2 regions of the Arthrobacter sp. W4I7 genome follow, and region 2 is predicted to be linked to the other one. Evidence: riboswitches for the same ligand, from Rfam matches in the RefSeq annotation. Region 2 holds a riboswitch; the other holds the start of a gene.
The links. Region 2 has a riboswitch for thiamine pyrophosphate ahead of thiC (phosphomethylpyrimidine synthase ThiC). Riboswitches for the same ligand answer to the same signal wherever they lie in the genome.
Positions count from the first base shown of each region.

Region 1: it holds a riboswitch for thiamine pyrophosphate, as region 2 does, so the genes downstream of both, QF047_RS06135 (FAD-dependent oxidoreductase) here and thiC (phosphomethylpyrimidine synthase ThiC) in region 2, are expected to answer to the same signal.

Region 1 covers NZ_JAUSXU010000001.1:1,321,002-1,324,315, forward strand. The annotation lists gene QF047_RS06125 (RNB domain-containing ribonuclease) at 1-587, opposite strand, end outside; gene thiE (thiamine phosphate synthase) at 672-1,409, opposite strand; TPP riboswitch at 1,437-1,555, shown strand; gene QF047_RS06135 (FAD-dependent oxidoreductase) at 1,550-2,929, shown strand; gene thiS (sulfur carrier protein ThiS) at 2,926-3,162, shown strand; gene QF047_RS06145 (thiazole synthase) at 3,165-3,314, shown strand, end outside.
Region 2 covers NZ_JAUSXU010000001.1:1,643,475-1,646,788, reverse strand. The annotation lists gene QF047_RS07555 (VOC family protein) at 1-197, opposite strand, end outside; gene QF047_RS07550 (amidohydrolase family protein) at 300-1,382, opposite strand; TPP riboswitch at 1,463-1,570, shown strand; gene thiC (phosphomethylpyrimidine synthase ThiC) at 1,565-3,314, shown strand, end outside.

The DNA of each region.
Region 1 (3,314 bases), 320 kb from region 2:
TCTTTGAGGAGCCGCAGCACCGGCGGGGCGGTCCCGGCGTCGAGTTGGGCCTGCGCGCCCTTGTAGCTGAGCTTGGCCCGGCTGCGGATACGTGCCCGCCGGACGGCGGCAGACGTGACCTCGGCGGCACCGTCGAGCCGGAAATCCCAGACGAACGCAGAGCAGTCCTGGTCAGGAAGGAGGCTGCCGGCCTGCTCACTGATGATTTCCGGATGCAGCGGGATCCGTCCGTCCGGGGCATAGAACGTCTGCCCGCGGCGGCGTGTTTCCGCGTCCAAAGGTCCGCCGGGGGTCACGAACGCCGGCACATCCGCGATGGCGTAAAGCACGTGGTACCCGTCGGCGTCGGGCTCTATGAACAAAGCCTGGTCCAGGTCGGTGGAGGACGCAGGATCGATAGTGACGAACTCGACGGCGGTCAGGTCGTAGGCGGGAAGCTGCAGGGCTTCCACGGCTGCTTTGGCGTCCGCCACGGCCTCGTCCGGGTACGGGCCGGGCAGCTCCAGCTCGGCGCGCAGCGCACCAAGTGCCGCCTCGAGCGCGTTTTTGTGCTCGTGGACGTTGGGAGCCAGCCGATGGTGTGACACGAAAATCAGCCTAACTCGAATTCCCGCCATAATGCAGGCATCCTGGCCGGGAGCGGACCAGTGCGAAACGCTGCGTCAGGAGCCTCAGGAAGCGGGGGCGTCCAGGGCGGCAAGGAGTGAAGCGGCGGCGGCTGCCGGATCGTCGGCTTCCGTGATGGCGCGGACCACCACGATCCGCCGGGCGCCCGCTTCCACCACTTGCTCCACGTTGCCGTGGTCGATACCGCCGATGGCAAACCAGGGGACACCGCCGTCGGCCTGTCCTTCCTGCGCCGACGCGCGCGCAGCCCCGGCAGCGTACTTCACCAGCTCAAGCCCCACGGCGCTCCGTCCCGGCTTGGTGGGGGTTGCCCACACCGGGCCAACGCAGAAGTAGTCCAGCCCCGCCGGACCGGCGGCCGCGGCGAGGGCGGCGTCCACTTGCGCGGGAGCGTGGCTTGACAGGCCGATTGCCGCGTTGCCGTTGAGCAGGGTGCGGGCGGCGGCCAGGGGCAGGTCCTTCTGGCCAATGTGGAACACCGGCGCCCCGGACAGCACCGCGATGTCCGCCCGGTCGTTGACAGCCCACAGCCTGCCATGCCGCTCCGCGGTTTCCTTCAGGACGGCCAGGAGCTCCAGCTCCTCGGCGGCCTCGATGGATTTGTCCCGGAGCTGGATGATGTCCACTCCGCCGGCAAACGCGGCATCCACGAACTGCCCGAAATCGCCGCGGTCCTTCCGGGCATCCGTGCAGAGGTACAGGCGCGCCGTGCTGAGGCCATTGCTGATCTTGGTAGTGCTGAGGACATCGGTTGCGGCGGCAGGAGTGTGGGACACATTCATGGGGGCAAGCCTAGTTCCTCTACACTTGCCTCGTACTGCGGGAGCCTGCGGCAGCTGTCACAAAGCGCCGGGCTGAGAGGGCGTCAGAGCCGACCGCTTGACCTGATCCGGCTAGTACCGGCGTAGGGAAGGAGACACACTTGGGCGCACCATCCAAGCCCGGCGCAGCGGAACAGCTATCTGCGCCTGCCGGCGCCATCCGCGCCGATGTCGCCGTAATCGGCGGCGGAGTCATCGGCCACGGCATCGCCTGGGAGGCGAAACGCTCGGGACGTTCCGTGGTGCTCATCGATGACGCACCGGGCTCCGGGGCCAGCTGGGCTGCCGCCGGAATGCTGGCCCCCGTCAGCGAGCTGCACTACCAGGAGGAGGACCTCCTCGAACTGATGCTGGACGCTTCGGCCCGCTGGCCCGCATTTGTTGCCGGCCTCCGCGCCGCATCAGGTGCTGATCCGGGATACATCACGACGCCGACCCTCGCCGTGGGCGCCGACGCCGCCGACCGCCGTGCGCTGATGGACCTGCGCGCCGTGCAGCAGGCCAACGGACTCACCGTGGAACCCCTCACCGTCCGCGAAGCCCGCAAACGGGAAGCGCTGCTTAGCCCGGCCATCGCCTGCGCACTGGACACCCCGGCAGACCACCAGGTGGACCCGCGGCTGCTGGTGGATTGCCTCCGCCGCGGCCTCGCTGACTCCGGCAGCGGGAACGGAACCCGCAACGAAGGTCCCGGCAGCGGGATTGAAGGCAGCGGCACGGCAGCAGCCAGCGCCGTCGACGGCTATGCCGTGCCGGACAAGGCACAAGCGCTGCTGTGGCAGGACGGTGCGGTTGCGGGCGTTCAGCTTGCCGGCGGGGGAACCGTGCTTGCCGGCGAAACGGTCGTGGCGAACGGGCTGCACGCTGCAGAACTGGAGTCCCTGCCCGAGGGCCTGCACCTTCCGCTGCGGCCCGTCTATGGGGACATCCTGCGGCTCGCAGTGCCCCCGCATCTGCGGCCGCTGGTGACGTCCACCGTCCGGGGGCTGGTGCATGGCGTTCCGGTGTATATCGTTCCGCGCCGGGACGGCACCGTGGTGATCGGGGCAACGCAGCGCGAAGACGCACCGTCCGCCGCCGGCGCAGTTTCCGCCGGCGGCGTCTACCAGCTCCTCCGCGACGCGCAGGTGCTGCTTCCCGCCGTCGCCGAACTTGAACTCCTGGAGTGCACCGCCCGGGCACGCCCCGGAACGCCGGACAACGCACCGCTGCTGGGCCGGGTACCCGCCCCGGACGGCGCGGGCCAGGCTGGCAAACACGTTCGCGGCCTCATCATCGCCACCGGGTTCTTCCGCCACGGCGTCCACCTGACGCCGGCCGCCGCCGCCATCTGCCGGGACCTCCTGGACGGCCGCGAGGACCCCCGCTGGGCGCCCTTCAACCCCGCCCGCTTTGCCGGCGCCGCAACCGCCCGCGCCGCAACCACCCCCATCCCAACAGGCCGCCTGAGCCACCAACCGCCGACAAAGGAAACAGTATGAACATCACCTTGAACGGAACGCTGCACCCCGTGCCGGACGGTGCTTCCATCACGCTGCTCGTCAGCCAGGTCACCGGCCGGCCCCTCGGTGCAGACGGCCAGGCCACGGACGGGCAAAAACTCGGCGTGGCCGTGGCACACAACGCCCAGGTAGTACCGCGCAGCCAGTGGTTCGCCACCGCGCTCGCGGACGGCGACGAGGTTGAACTCGTCACGGCTGTGCAGGGAGGCTGACCATGAGCGAAACCACTACCGCTGCAGCCCCCTCCGCGCTGCAGGATCCGCTGGTCATCGACGGAGTGGAACTGGAATCCAGGCTCATTATGGGCACGGGCGGCGCGCCCAGCCTCGACGGCCTGGGCGCAGCGCTCCTGGCCTCCGGCACG
Region 2 (3,314 bases):
GGAGCTGGCGCAAGGTGGACCAATGGCTTCCGGAGCCGGCCGAGGTACAGCCCGCCGTCCTGTTCGGCAACAACCTCAAGCCCAAGGGCACGCTGGTAGTAGTCGGTCATGACGTTCATGTCGCCCACCTTGAGCATCACGGTGCCCATGGTGAGTTCGGCAGGAAGGAGATCCTGGGTTGCGGCTTGTGCAGTCATTGAAAACTCCCGGTGCTGTGGCCCGTCGGGGTGGTGGGCCTGTCACTATTAAAATTACTTGAAGCTTCAATTTATTCCAAGTAGCTTTCGGGACTTTTCGCCTCAGCGAACGATCCGTCCTCCCAGCACCACGTGGGCCAACCTTTGCACCGTTTCGGGAACCTGCCGCGGATCTTCCGCGCACAGCACGACGTCGGCCCGGGCACCTTCGGTGAGCGCTTCGGCGCCGAGCCACTCCCGGGCGCCCCAACATGCCGCGTTCAGTGCGGCGGTGACGGGCAGTCCGGCGTGGTGGAGGGCCAGGATTTCGTCTCCGATCCTTCCGTGCCGGATGACGCTGCCCGCGTCCGTGCCGGCGTAGATCTTCACGCCGGCCTCGAAAGCCTCTGCCACCCGCTGGGCACGGCATTCCCACAGTGCGCGCATATGGGCGGCGTAGCGCGGGAACTTGGGCTCCGCCTGCGCCGCGATATCCGGAAAAGTGGCGATGTTGATGAGCGTGGGCACAATGGGCACACCCTGCTCAGCGAACCGCGGAAGGTGCCGCGGGAGCAGTCCGGTGGCATGTTCTATGCAGTCGATGTCCGCGTCCAGCATCTGGTCCAGCGTTTCTTCGGCAAAGCAGTGAGCAGTGATCCGGGCGCCTTCGTCGTGCACAGCCTGGACGGCGTCCCTGACGACGGCGGCGGGAAACGACGGCGCCAGGTCACCGGCGCCGCGGTCTATCCAGTCTCCCACGAGCTTGACCCAGCCGTCGCCGTCGCGTGCCTGCTTGCGGACGGCTTCGACCAGCCCGTCGGGTTCCACTTCCTCGGCGAAGCCCCGGAGATACCGGCGGGTCCTGGCGACATGCCTCCCGGCACGGATCAGCACCGGTGCATGGCGGCTGACCTGGAGGAAGCGGGTGTCGGCAGGGGAACCCGCATCCCGGACCAGCAGCGCGCCCGCGTTAAGGTCGGTTCTTGCCTGTTCTTCCGCCGTCGCTTCGTCGACGGCGCCTCCGGGACCCAGGCCGATATGGCAGTGGGCGTCAACCAACCCCGGCAGTACCCAGCCGTCCAGGATCCTGTCCGGTTCCGCCGCCGGCCGGCGGAACGTAAGCCTGCCGTCAACGGACCAGAGCCCGCGCGCCTCAGTGTCCGGCCCGGTCAGCACGGTCCCGTTGAACTGGATGATTTCTGCCATGGATTTGCCTCTTTTCCCGCCCGGACAGGCTAGCACTGCCGGATATGACACGGGCCCCCGCCCCTGCTGTGGTAGCTTCTTGGTGACCACACGGGTGCCCTTGCAGGGGCTGAGATCGGGCTGACGCAGCCTGCGACCGTTGAACCTGTCCGGGTAATGCCGGCGAAGGAAGTGAGTATTCCTTGAGTACATCAAATGCACAGCTTAACCCTGCCCAAAACCCGTCCGGCGCGGCGGCCGGCGGCCAGGACCAGCCTCCTGTCACGCAGTCGCTGAAGAACCATTCCCTGGCGTTTATCGAAGACGAGGCGGCCGGAATCCGCGTGCCGGTCACGGAGATAGCGCTGGCGGATTCACCGAATGGCCAGCCCAACGGGCCGTTTCGCGTCTACCGCACCGCCGGGCCGGGCAGTGATCCCGTCCGCGGCCTCACCCCGTTCCGCTCGGAGTGGATTGAAGCCCGCGGCGACACGGAAACCTACGGCGGCCGCGGGCGGAACCTGCTCGATGACGGCCGCTCGGCCGTCCGCCGCGGGGCGGCCAGCGCGGAGCGGAAGGGGGCGCGGCCGGTGCCCCGCCGCGCCGTCGACGGTAAGACCGTGACGCAGATGCACTACGCACGGCAGGGTGTTGTTACCCCGGAGATGCGGTTTGTGGCGTTGCGGGAAAACTGCGACGTCGAGCTGGTTCGCAGTGAAGTAGCTGCCGGCCGGGCCATCATCCCCAACAACGTCAACCACCCGGAGTCCGAGCCGATGATCATCGGCAAGGCATTCCTGGTGAAAATCAATGCGAACATCGGCAACTCGGCGGTAACCAGTTCGATCGCGGAAGAGGTGGACAAGCTGCAGTGGGCCACCCAGTGGGGTGCGGACACCGTGATGGATCTTTCCACCGGTGACGACATCCACACCACGAGAGAGTGGATCATCCGCAACTCTCCTGTTCCGATCGGGACCGTCCCCATCTACCAGGCCCTCGAGAAGGTCAACGGCGAAGCGAACGCACTGACCTGGGAAATTTTCCGCGACACCGTGATTGAGCAGTGCGAACAGGGCGTGGACTACATGACCATCCACGCCGGTGTCCTGCTCCGGTACGTTCCCCTGACGGCCAACCGGGTGACGGGCATCGTGTCCCGCGGCGGTTCCATCATGGCCGGCTGGTGCCTCGCGCATCACCAGGAGAACTTCCTCTACACGCACTTTGACGAGCTCTGCGAAATCTTCGCCAAGTACGACGTCGCGTTTTCCCTGGGTGACGGGCTGCGGCCGGGGGCGACGGCGGACGCCAACGATGCGGCGCAGTTTGCCGAACTGGACACGCTGGCTGAGCTGACGCAGCGCGCGTGGGAATTCGACGTGCAGGTGATGGTGGAGGGCCCCGGCCACGTTCCGTTCCACCTGGTGAGGGAGAACGTGGAACGCCAGCAGGAGTTGTGCAAGGGCGCGCCGTTCTACACACTGGGGCCGCTGGTCACCGACGTGGCGCCAGGCTATGACCACATCACCTCGGCCATCGGTGCCACCGAGATCGCCCGCTACGGTACGGCCATGCTGTGCTACGTCACCCCGAAGGAACACCTGGGCCTGCCCAACAAGGACGATGTCAAGACCGGGGTGATCACCTACAAGATCGCAGCCCACGCAGCGGACCTGGCAAAGGGCCACCCCGGTGCGCACGAACGCGATGACGCGCTGTCCAAGGCACGGTTCGAGTTCCGCTGGCGCGACCAGTTCGCGTTGTCCCTGGACCCGGTGACGGCCGAGGCCTTCCATGACGAAACACTGCCCGCCGAACCGGCCAAGACAGCCCACTTCTGCTCCATGTGCGGCCCCAAGTTCTGCTCCATGCGGATCAGCCAGGATATCCGGGACGAATACGGTTCCGCGGCGTCGCAGGCGGCACTGGCCGATGCTGCGGCGGGGATGC